DNA from 2 places in the Gordonia sp. 34D genome. Region 2 is predicted to be linked to the other one. Evidence: riboswitches for the same ligand, from Rfam matches in the RefSeq annotation. Region 2 holds a riboswitch; the other holds the start of a gene.
What was found. A riboswitch is a leader RNA that binds a small molecule or an ion and turns the genes downstream of it on or off. The one in region 2 is predicted to bind cyclic di-AMP.
Positions count from the first base shown of each region.

Region 1 (5,211 bases), 1.7 Mb from region 2:
GCTGCTGCCCCAAACCAAACGGTACGAATGTCGTTGTCACGCACCAATTTCGCTGCACGTCGGGCCACAGCGGGAGTGGGTAGCATCAGGCTGGTCGGATGCCGCACAATCTCGAAGGGCGCGGCCGCATCGTAGGCTTCACTACCTTTCCACTTCGGTGCGTAGACGATCACCTCGTCGGCCGGTAAGTACCGAATCAGATTTTCCAAGTACGACTGGATCCCACCGGGCCGCGGCGGAAAGTCATTGGTGATCAGGAGGGTACGCCTCACTTACCGACCTCCTTCTTGAGCCATGCGCGCCAATCGGCAACGACTTTGGCTTTCTCGACGCCCAACGACGCCTTCATTGCCGCATCCGTGGTGGCGGTGTCGCCGCCCTTACCGACGCCGACATACATCTTCTTCAGTTTCTCGTCGCCGTAGGTCTTGCCAACGTACGCCGCGAACGACCAAGCACTCTGATAGGCCACCCGCGCCGCATCGGTCTCCACGGAGAATGATCCGTCCGACGGCAGCGCCTTCGGCACGCTGCCTCCGGCGACGGCAGCCGCGAGTTCTGGTGCCGCATCGATCAGGTCACCGTACGTCCCTTTGCGACCCACATACTCTGGGACGCCTTCGGTGAGCCACAAGGGGGCGCTTGACGCGGTCGTCAGACGGGACGCCACGTGAGTGAGCTCGTGCCGAAGTACCACAGCAAGGGCCTCGCTTGAGAGTCCTCGGGCGGCGGGCGTCAACACGATTCGCTGGCCGACCACCTGCCCCGCCCTGGTGTCGATCATGGTGAACACGGTGGCCGCAGCGGCTGCGGCGGTGTCACCCGGACGGGTGCGGGTAAGGGCCGCAAACTGCTCGTTGGTTGCGGTGGCGATGACCGCGACTCGCTTCACCCAGTCTTTACCCCAGAACGCGGTCACTTCGTCCACTGCTGCGGGCAGGAGCTGCCGGACCTTCGCGGCCTCATTCTCGGCACCACGGTAGAACAGCACTGTTGACGTGCCGCCGCTGGTTTTGACGTCGGTCGCCGCGAGCCCCGGGAACTCCCAGGCACCCACATCCGGCGCTTTGGGGTTCTCCCGAGAGGCCTGCGTCGGATCGGGGGCCAACCCGCCTTCCCCAACAACCTTCCAGTCGTCGCCATAACGAGCGAACGTGAGGCTGCCATGCAAGGTGACAGTCGGCTCGTCGAGCCCCGGCTCAGCTTCGCCACCGAGTGCGTAGTCGAGGTCGACCGGCGTCACCCAAGTGTCTGTCGCGCCCTCGGCCTCCAGCTTTGCGACAAAGTCGTCTGCAAGCAGGTGCTCCGGGCCGTTCTGCGGTGCCACCCGGTAACGGAACTCTTTTACCTTGAGCGGACCAGCGGCCACGGGCGAGTGCTGGGGCTTGCGCCCCGCAGGCTTCTCGACGTCGGCAAAGTTGTCAGCAATCACTTCCAGGTGCTGACGAAACTCGGGACGTGCGGCCCCGTCTACCAACTCCGCCAACCCGCTTCGGTCACCGTTGCGGAGTGTCGATGAGAGTTGATCGAGGAGCGCGGTCACCCCGTCGTACCGCTGCTGCTCAAACGGATTCAGTTGGGTGGTCGCTACCGTCTCTGAGGACGATGATTCCGGAGTGGCATCGGAGCCGCAGGCTGCGAGCGGGAACGCGAAGGCCAGCAGCACCGGCACCACGCAGGCAACGCGACGTGTTCGCACTCAGTACCGTCGCGCGGAGTTGTACGGGCCCGCCTTATCGAGCGGAACAACGGCCACGGGGACTCCGAATGTCGACGCGTGGACCACATAGCCCTCACCGACATACATGCCAACGTGGGTTGCACCCGGGTAGTAAATCACGAGGTCGCCGGGCTTCAACTGGTCTCGTCCCACGGGGGTTCCGCCTGCGAGCTGTGCCTCGCTGGTTCGCGGAATAGTGCGGCCAGCCTGCTGGTATGCCCACAACATGAGGCCCGAGCAGTCGAATTGGTTGGGTCCGGTTGCACCCCACACGTAGGGGTCACCGATTCGCGAGATCGCCGCCTGAACCGCCACCAGTTGGGGCGAGGTCCCCTTCGGTACCGACTTGGGGTCAAATTTGTAGCGGGGACCACGGAGCGCCGCAAGCTGCTTGCCGGTCATCGACTGGTAGATCGCGCGGATCTGGACGGCTTCAATCTGCAGATCAGCCTGCTTGGCTTGCAGTTCGCCCCGCTTCTTCTCTGAGTCGTTGATGGCCCGGGTCGCGGTGTTTGCGGTCTTTTCGGCAGTAGCTTTAGCTACCTTGGCGGTCTGGGCGGTCTTGATGACACTGCGGATATCTGCCGCGCTCTGGCGCGACATCACTTCCAGTCCCGACATATTGTCGAGCAGGCTTTGCGGGGAGTCACTAACGAGCATCGCGTACAGGCGGTTAACGCGGGCGCCGCGGTAGCTAACACGTGCGAGCGCATCGACCTTGCGCTGGGCGGCATCAATCTGCCCCTGCATTGAAGCCAACTGCTTCGCGGCGACGGACGCCTTCTTGCGCTCGACGGACACGATCTTGCGCTGCTTGTCGTACTCGACCTGTGCGGCGTTCATCGCCTCGGCCGTCTTCTCCGCATTTTCCGACAGTGATTTGTACTTGACGAGCAGCTGATCCGCGGATCGGGTGGCCGGATCCGCGGTGGCAGGCGGGCTGACGATGACTGTCAACGCCGCCACCACGGCGACGAACAGTGCTGCGGCTCGCCTTAACGTCCGCATTGGTGCACTTGTTGAGCTCACTCGTACTCGGTCCTTAATACAGGCGAGGGCGGGTCGGCGATAAACGCCGTCCCGCCCTCGGTAAAAATCAGTTAGCAGTCGTCATGCTCAGTAGCGACGGATGCTCAGGAGGTTCCACTCCTTGACGCGGTCCTTCTTCACCGGGACGCCTTCGGTGGACGAGTGGACGAACATGCCGTTACCCGCGTAGATGCCGACGTGGCCGCCACCGTTGAAGACGAGGATATCGCCGGGCTTGGCGTTGCCGAGGCCCGCAACCGGGGTACCGCCGCCGAGCTGACCGTAGCTGTCACGCGGAATGGTCTTGCCAGCCTGACGGAAAGCCCACGAGGTGAGACCGGAGCAGTCAAAGGCATTGGGGCCAGCGGCACCGTAGACGTAGGGCGAACCAATCTTCGACTCAGCTGCGCGCAGCGCCTTCTCAGCGCGCGCCTGCTGCGAGTTACCGAGATTCAGGTTCGGAGCCTTGGGGGTTGCCTGCGGAGGCAGACCCGGAATGTCAAACGTGCCGACATTCGGAATGGTGATCGGCGCGGCGTCTGCTGCGGGGGCAGCTGCGAAAGCCAGCGATCCGCCAATGGCAATCGAGCCGGCGAGGACTGCGGACTTGGCGGCCTTGCGACCGACACTAGGCTGCTCCAAACGATGCTTAGCCACGAAAACACGTACTCCTTGTTGTTCTCCCTCATCGCCGACCGGGTTAGCTGTCGGGTTCGAGCCGGAAGAGATGGCCCTACGCACGCCAGCAAAAGCCGCGAGCGGCTTCACGTTGGTGCGATTCACCCCAATCCGCGTTCCGACTGAACTCGTCGGCCACACGGAGGAAGTGGGTCCCCGGTTCGCCCTCTTTGGTAAGGGCGATTAGGCGCGTCCTTCCGGGTCTCTCGGATTACTCCAAGAAGCCCTAACTGGAAGGTCTCGAAAAGATTACGAAACCCCACCCGCGATGTCTAGCCGTTCGTCACCGGCGTGCCATCGGCGCCCAAATCAGACGGCGCGAAGGGTGCGACCACTTTGGCCCAACAAATCGGCTTCACCTGCGAAAACTTCTTGCTTTGCGGCTTCCGCGACGTCTCCACTGATCAAATCTGTGTCAGCGAACACATCGATGGCATCGGCCAACTCGAGGCCGTTACCTTCGCATGGGCCGAACGACCCATACTCGCTGGTAGTACCAGCAAAGAAGATCTGCATCATGCAGTCATCACAGGCCCTCGCCCGCATCGGACAACGCCCACAATCAATCTTCATGTGATCTGCCTCTCATTTCCGTTCGGTGACCCTGATTCCCGGCCATACCGTCGTTTTGTCCGTCACCTCGTCGCGGATTCAACTTGGAGTGCAGACTACGAGCGCCCCCTGACAAAAGCGCCGTGGAGTGCGCGGGTCCTTGCGTAAGAACGCTCGTGGCGTTTTCCATGCCACCGCTATCTGGAATGCCACCTCATCTGTTTGTCGCTTCATCTGAGTGTCGGAGGGTCGTCGTACGGTGCCCACATGACTGTCGAACAGATGTCGTTCGCCGACCTCCCCGAGTCGGCCGAGTTTGCTACCGCGGCCCTCGCCCAAACCACGTTCGTCGTTGTCGACTTAGAAACCACCGGCGGTAGCTCGGAGACTGATGCCATCACCGAGATCGGTGCCGTCAAGATTCGCGGCGGGGAAGTGCTCGGCGAGTTTGCCACGTTGGTCGACCCCGGCCGTGCCATCCCGCCCCAAATCGTGGCGCTCACCGGCATCACCACCGCGATGCTCTACGACGCGCCCCGCGTGGAAGAGGTGCTGCCCGCATTCTTCGAGTTCGCGCGCGGCAGCATTCTCGTCGCCCACAACGCGCGATTCGATATGGGGTTCCTTCGAAAGGGCGCGGCCCGGATGAATCTGCCGTGGACGTTCACCACATCCCTGTGCACCGTGGTGATGGCACGTCGCATCCTGAGCAAACAGGAGGCACCCAGCGTCAAGCTTTCGGCCCTCGCCGAACTCTTCGACGTGTCTGTCCGGCCCACACACCGCGCCCTGGACGACGCCCGCGCCACCGTCGACGTCTTTCATCGGTTACTCGAACGCGTCGGCAATCAAGGCGTGAGCACTGTCGGCGACTTGACCACGTTCCTCCCTCGCGCAACGGCCGCCATGCGCGCCAAGCGGTCCCTGGCCGCGGCACTGCCACACCGGCCCGGCGTCTACATTTTTCGTGGCCCCGGCGACGAAGTCCTCTATATAGGGACCGCTGTCGATTTGCATCGTCGGGTGACGAGCTATTTCAACGGCAGCGACTCACGCGCACGGATGGCCGAGATGGTGGGGCTGGCCGTGCGTGTCGACCACATTGAATGCGCGCACGCACTTGAGGCAGGCGTCGCCGAGCTCACGCTCCTCGGTGTCCATAAACCCAGTTACAACCGACGATCACGCAATCCTGCGCGCGGTTGGTGGATCACCCTGACGGCTGAGCGCTT
Region 1 covers NZ_CM155293.1:625,616-630,826, reverse strand. Annotated here, with positions in the region: gene AC1L34_RS02910 (glycosyltransferase family 4 protein) at 1-272, opposite strand, end outside; gene AC1L34_RS02905 (peptidase MA family metallohydrolase) at 269-1,699, opposite strand; gene AC1L34_RS02900 (C40 family peptidase) at 1,700-2,728, opposite strand; gene AC1L34_RS02895 (C40 family peptidase) at 2,837-3,406, opposite strand; cyclic di-AMP (ydaO/yuaA leader) riboswitch at 3,425-3,627, opposite strand; gene AC1L34_RS02890 (hypothetical protein) at 3,737-3,946, opposite strand; gene AC1L34_RS02885 (DEDD exonuclease domain-containing protein) at 4,247-5,211, shown strand, end outside.
Region 1: another riboswitch for cyclic di-AMP. It lies ahead of AC1L34_RS02895 (C40 family peptidase); the one in region 2 lies ahead of AC1L34_RS10785 (transglycosylase family protein).

Region 2 (5,211 bases):
CTCGCGATTCTGGGTGCGGTGATTGTCGCCGCACTGGTCATCATTGCGGGCGCCACCACGCTGCTGGTTCGCGGACACGAGAAGCCGCTCCCGACCGTCGCCTTCCAGGCTGGCGATGATCTCACGCAAGCATCGACCCCGCTCTGGTGTTCGGCCACCATGACGGACTGCAAGTTCGCGCGGGCCAACGGTGACGTGAGCCCGATCGTCGCCGATCATGCCGTCGCGATCGGCGATCAAGCCGTCATCAGCGTGCCGAAGGAAGTCGCCGACGGCCCGTGGGCACTCATCGCCGAGTACGCCACCAAGCAGGGCATCCAGCGCGTGCAGTACCTGCATATGCCGAACGAGATGTTCACGCAGGTCCTGCGTAGCGAGCCCGATCGTGTCCTGTTGGGCATCGAGGTTTCGGCAATTTCAGCGGTCATGGAGCAGGTGCCGGGCCAACCCGAGTCCACCGACGGCGACCTCGCTATCCGCGGAGTCTTCGCCGTCCGAACCCTCCCCGTCGGCTTCCAAATCCCCAACATGACCGAACTCCCCGGAGTGAAGGGCTAACGAGCCCCGCTCGCTCCGCTCCCTCGGTTCTCGCATGATGCGTCGATTCCCGCACTACGTCTGACGTAGTGCGGGAATCGACGCATCATGCGAGAACGAGTTTGGGCGGCGCGTTACCGGTCGAGTTCGCGCGTGACGCCGCGAACCACTTCGGAGATACGCTGCGCCGTCTTGCGATCGGGGTAGCGCCCGTTGCGCAGATCAGGCTGCACTTTGCTTTCGAGCAGGGTGATGAGATCGGCGATCAAACCGTGGAGTTCATCAGGCGAGCGCCGCTCGGCGTCGCGTTCGCGACGACCTGCTTCTCGAGCCGCCTCACGCGTATTACGTGCGACGCTGGGCGCAGGTTCGAGCACAGCCACACGCAGCGCCTGCGGCCCACGACGTCCGGCAGCCATGTCGAACTCGACCTTCTGGCCGACCTTCAACTCGCCAACGCCTTCCGGCAGCGCGTCGGCGCGGACGTACACGTCCTCGCCGTCGGTCTGCGACAGGAACCCAAACCCCTTTGCGGAGTCGTACCACTTCACCCGGCCCGTCGGCACAACGATCACCCTCACACTGGTCTGCCACATACAAAAGCGCCTGAGCCCGATGGCAGTCCGAGCAGAGGCGCACTGCACGCGATTCTACCGCCAGGGATACCGTTGATGCCATGCAGACCCAGAAGTCTTCGCGCTTGCTCGCGACGGCCGTCATTCTTTTCGGAATCGGCATGGTCGCCAGCATCGCCCTGCTGTTCCCCGCCGTTCGCGACACCGGCACGGTCATCGTCACGATCGTCTACGTGCTGGCCATGTGCGCGCCCCTCGGATTCTTGTTGGGGCTGATCTTTGCGTTGCTGTCGGGGCGGCGCAGTCGGTGAGCGGAGCCCGCGTCGATCATTACGAGCGACCGTTTCGTCCCGCAACCGACACTGCCACGGTGAAGCGGGCGTTTAGCGCCTACCCGTCGGGCGTCGTCGCAGTGTGCCGCCGCACGGAGGCATCGGATGGGCCGATCGGCATGTCCGCGAGCGCGTTCACGACAGTGTCGTTGGATCCCCCACTGGTGTCGGTTTGCGTCCGAAAAGGATCGACAACCTGGCCCGCACTGCGCAGCGGAACCCTGGGCGTCAGCGTCTTCGCCGCGCACCAGGGCGACATTTGTCGGCAGCTGGCTGGCCCTCCCGCCCAGCGGTTTGACAGTGTGCGGCCAACCACCGACGACTCCGGTGCGGTGTTCATTCCGGGTGCGACGGCGCAACTGGCTTGCACCGTGTTCAACGAGATCGACGCGGGTGACCATCTGTTGATCTTGCTGCGGATCCAGTCGTTGCGGAGCGACCCCGATCTTGAACCCCTGGTGTTTCATGCGAGCAGTTTCCGGGCCCTCGAATCGAGACGGGCACAAGCCTGAGAAGCAGCCGTGTCGGACGTCTCAATTTGGATGTGACGTTTGTCACATAACGGTTGGATAACGAACCGGACACGGGCCGACCATCAGGCCCTGAACAGGGGAGACGCCAACAGTCACGGAAATCGGCCCCTACTCGCCGTTAACATCGCCTTCGCGAAAACGTGAACTGCCGCCGCCAAGTCCGTAGTGTTCGTGTCGGTCGCCATCCTGGTGACCACACCAACGCAGTTGCACCGGTCGCGCCAAGCCTCGCTCCGCCGATGCAACACCCGCAATTTGCAGTTTCAGGAGCGAGGACGGGGGACCCAACATCCTCCGGGACGGTTGGCTACGAAAGTGGACAACCTTGGGGTTAAGTCCCAGTGGCGTCACAACCAGTGACGCCGGTGCGGACCGGGCACCTCTCGCTCGAACCCGACAGCTCACCTCGTAGGCGCGTGGAGAGAGGAAGAAAACGTTATGACCGGACGTCACGCAAAGCAGTCGACGAACACCACCACCAAGACTTTCGCCAAGATTGCCCTCACCGGCGCGATCCTCGGCGGCGGCGCAGCCCTGATGGGCGGCGGCCACGCCTCGGCAGCATCCGATTCCGAGTGGGACCAGGTTGCACAGTGCGAGTCCGGCGGCAACTGGGCCATCAACACCGGCAACGGCTACCACGGCGGGCTGCAGTTCAGCCCGAGCACGTGGTCGAGCCACGGTGGCGGCCAGTACGCCCCGACCGCAGATCAGGCGACCCGCGAGCAGCAGATCGCCGTGGGCGAGCGCGTCCTGGCAACCCAGGGTAAGGGCGCATGGCCGTCGTGCGGTGGCCCGCTGTCCGGCCCGACGCAGCGCACCGCTCCCACGACGCCCGCCAAGCCGGTCAACCCGCTTGCCCCGTCGCAGAAGAGCGACAACGCCCCGAAGACCGACAACGTTAAGTCGTCGGACGAGGCTGTTGCCAAGGTCGACAAAAAGGTCGACGACTCGAACCTGAGCCCCGAGGTCCGCAACGCTTGGAAGGCCGCGAAGAACTCCGGCTACAAGCTGACTCCGGAACAGCTCAACCTGTTCAACCAGAACCAGGGTCTGCTGAACAACATCCGCTGATTCTTGCTCTAGACGAGAGGCCCCCGACCGATGGTCGGGGGCCTCTCGTCTACCTCCTCCCCGTCCCCCACTCCTCGTTCTCGCATGATGCGTCGATTCCCGCACTATGTCGGACATAGTGCGGGAATCGACGCATCATGCGAGAACGGCGGGGAGGCGGGAGGTGCGGTCCGCTCCCGTCATCGCTTGAGAGCACAAAAGGCCGACTAGCCATTCCTGGCTAGTCGGCCTTTTTGAGGTATTGGTTAGCGGTTGACGACCGTCTTGGACTGAATGAACGGGAGATCTTCCGCAGCCTTGGGGAACTCGGTGTCACCAAAGGGTGAAAGTGCGCCCGCGAGGTGCGCAACCAGTTCAGTCACTGCATGCTCGTCACCGATCTCAGTCGGCCAACCGTTGTCTACGTATCCAGTCTTCTTAGCCACGGCCTCATTGTGCCATGCCGCTCCCCTCGGCGGTAACGTTGTCCCAATGAGCCCGGACCTGCCGCTGCGCGGGTTGGCCGATGATCTCTCAACACGTTCCGACGAAGCCCTAGTGGAACTGCTGATTGTTCGGCCCGACCTCGCGTCTCCCCCACCCCGCGGCACCGGTGTCCTCGCGCAACGCGCACTGTCCGCGGCGTCGATCGCACTGGCTGGCGAAAGCATCGACCTGCTGGGCGACGCCGTCCTGGAAGCCTTCCTAGATGCGGCGGCTGAGATCGGCGAGCGCAAGGAACTGCTGGGCCCCGTCAGCCGCGACGACATCGTCGAACGCCTGGGAAAACGCGCATTGCGCGCAGAGATCGATGTGCGCCTAGATTTCCTCCTCGCCCGCGGACTGCTGTGGGGCACCGGACCACTCAAGCGCGGGAAGCACACGCATTGGCTCGGCGGCGCACACCTACCTGCCGCCCTTCCCTGGCGGGCACACAACCTGCTGGGCCCGATGTCGCAACTGTCGGCCGAAACCATTCGCGAACGGATCGACGCCGCCGACGACCGCCAGCGGGAACTCCTGACGACTCTCGCCAAAGGGTCGGCACTCGGTCGCAGCCGCGATGCCGCTCCCAATGCCAACCCCGAAGCGCCCGTCCCACAATTGATCACGCGCGGGCTTTTGGCCCGAGTCGACGAGCAGACCGTCGAACTGCCACCGCAAGTGGCTCAGCTCTTACGCGACCAGCCACCGCTCGAGACCGCGAGTCTGCGGGCCCCCTCGCTCGCCACCACTTCGCCCGGCCGGTTCGACGCCAAAACCGTCGACGCGGCCGGCGCTGGTGAAGCTCTCGAACTACTGCGGCACGCCGACGACCTCATCGAAGCACTCGGTTCGGCCCCCGCCGCGATCCTGCGATCCGGCGGTATCGGAATCCGTGAACTCCGCAGGCTCGCCAAAACCACCGGACAATCCGTCACCCGCGTCGGTCTCCTCGTCGAACTCCTCGCGCAGAACCGGCTACTCGGCTCGGGGACCCCCGACTCCGACAGCCTTGACCTCATGCCCGACAACGTCTTTGCCCCCACCGACGCCGTCGACGCCTGGGCCCACCAAGACAGCACGCGCCGATGGTTGGGGCTGGCACGCGCCTGGCTCGACCTCCCGCGCCGACCCTGGCAAATCGGCGACACCGACCGCGAAGGCAATACGCTCGCCGCACTGTCGTCGGAACTCTTCGACGCCACCGCCATCTCCGGGCGCCGCCAAATCCTCGACCCCCTCAGCGAAGCCGCACCCGCGCACCCGGTCACCTTGGACGCGTTGACGAGCGTTCTCGTGTGGCGACATCCCCGCCAACTGCGCCGCTTCACGTTGCACGTCGTCAGCGAAACCGTGCGGGAGGCGCGGGAACTGGGGCTTACCGCGCACGGGTCGCTCACGAGCGTGGGGCGCGCACTGCTCGCCACCGACACCGACGACGATGCGCCCGCAGCCGTCGTGGAAGCGATGAACCGCTCGCTCCCCAACCTGATCGACTACTTCCTCGTCCAAGCCGACCTCACCGTGATGGTGCCCGGCCCCCTCGAACCCTCGACCGCCGACCGCCTCCGACTTCTCGCCGACCTGGAATCCGGCGGTGCCGCGTCGGTTTTCCGCATCACCGAAGACAGCATTCGACGCGCATTGGACACCGGACTCGGCAGCGCCGAACTGTCGTCGTTCCTGGAAGATCATTCG
Region 2 covers NZ_CM155293.1:2,320,999-2,326,209, forward strand. Annotated here, with positions in the region: gene AC1L34_RS10765 (DUF2771 family protein) at 1-558, shown strand, start outside; gene AC1L34_RS10770 (cold-shock protein) at 672-1,103, opposite strand; gene AC1L34_RS10775 (hypothetical protein) at 1,214-1,423, shown strand; gene AC1L34_RS10780 (flavin reductase family protein) at 1,483-1,956, shown strand; cyclic di-AMP (ydaO/yuaA leader) riboswitch at 2,224-2,408, shown strand; gene AC1L34_RS10785 (transglycosylase family protein) at 2,416-3,051, shown strand; gene AC1L34_RS10790 (hypothetical protein) at 3,297-3,476, opposite strand; gene AC1L34_RS10795 (helicase-associated domain-containing protein) at 3,523-5,211, shown strand, end outside.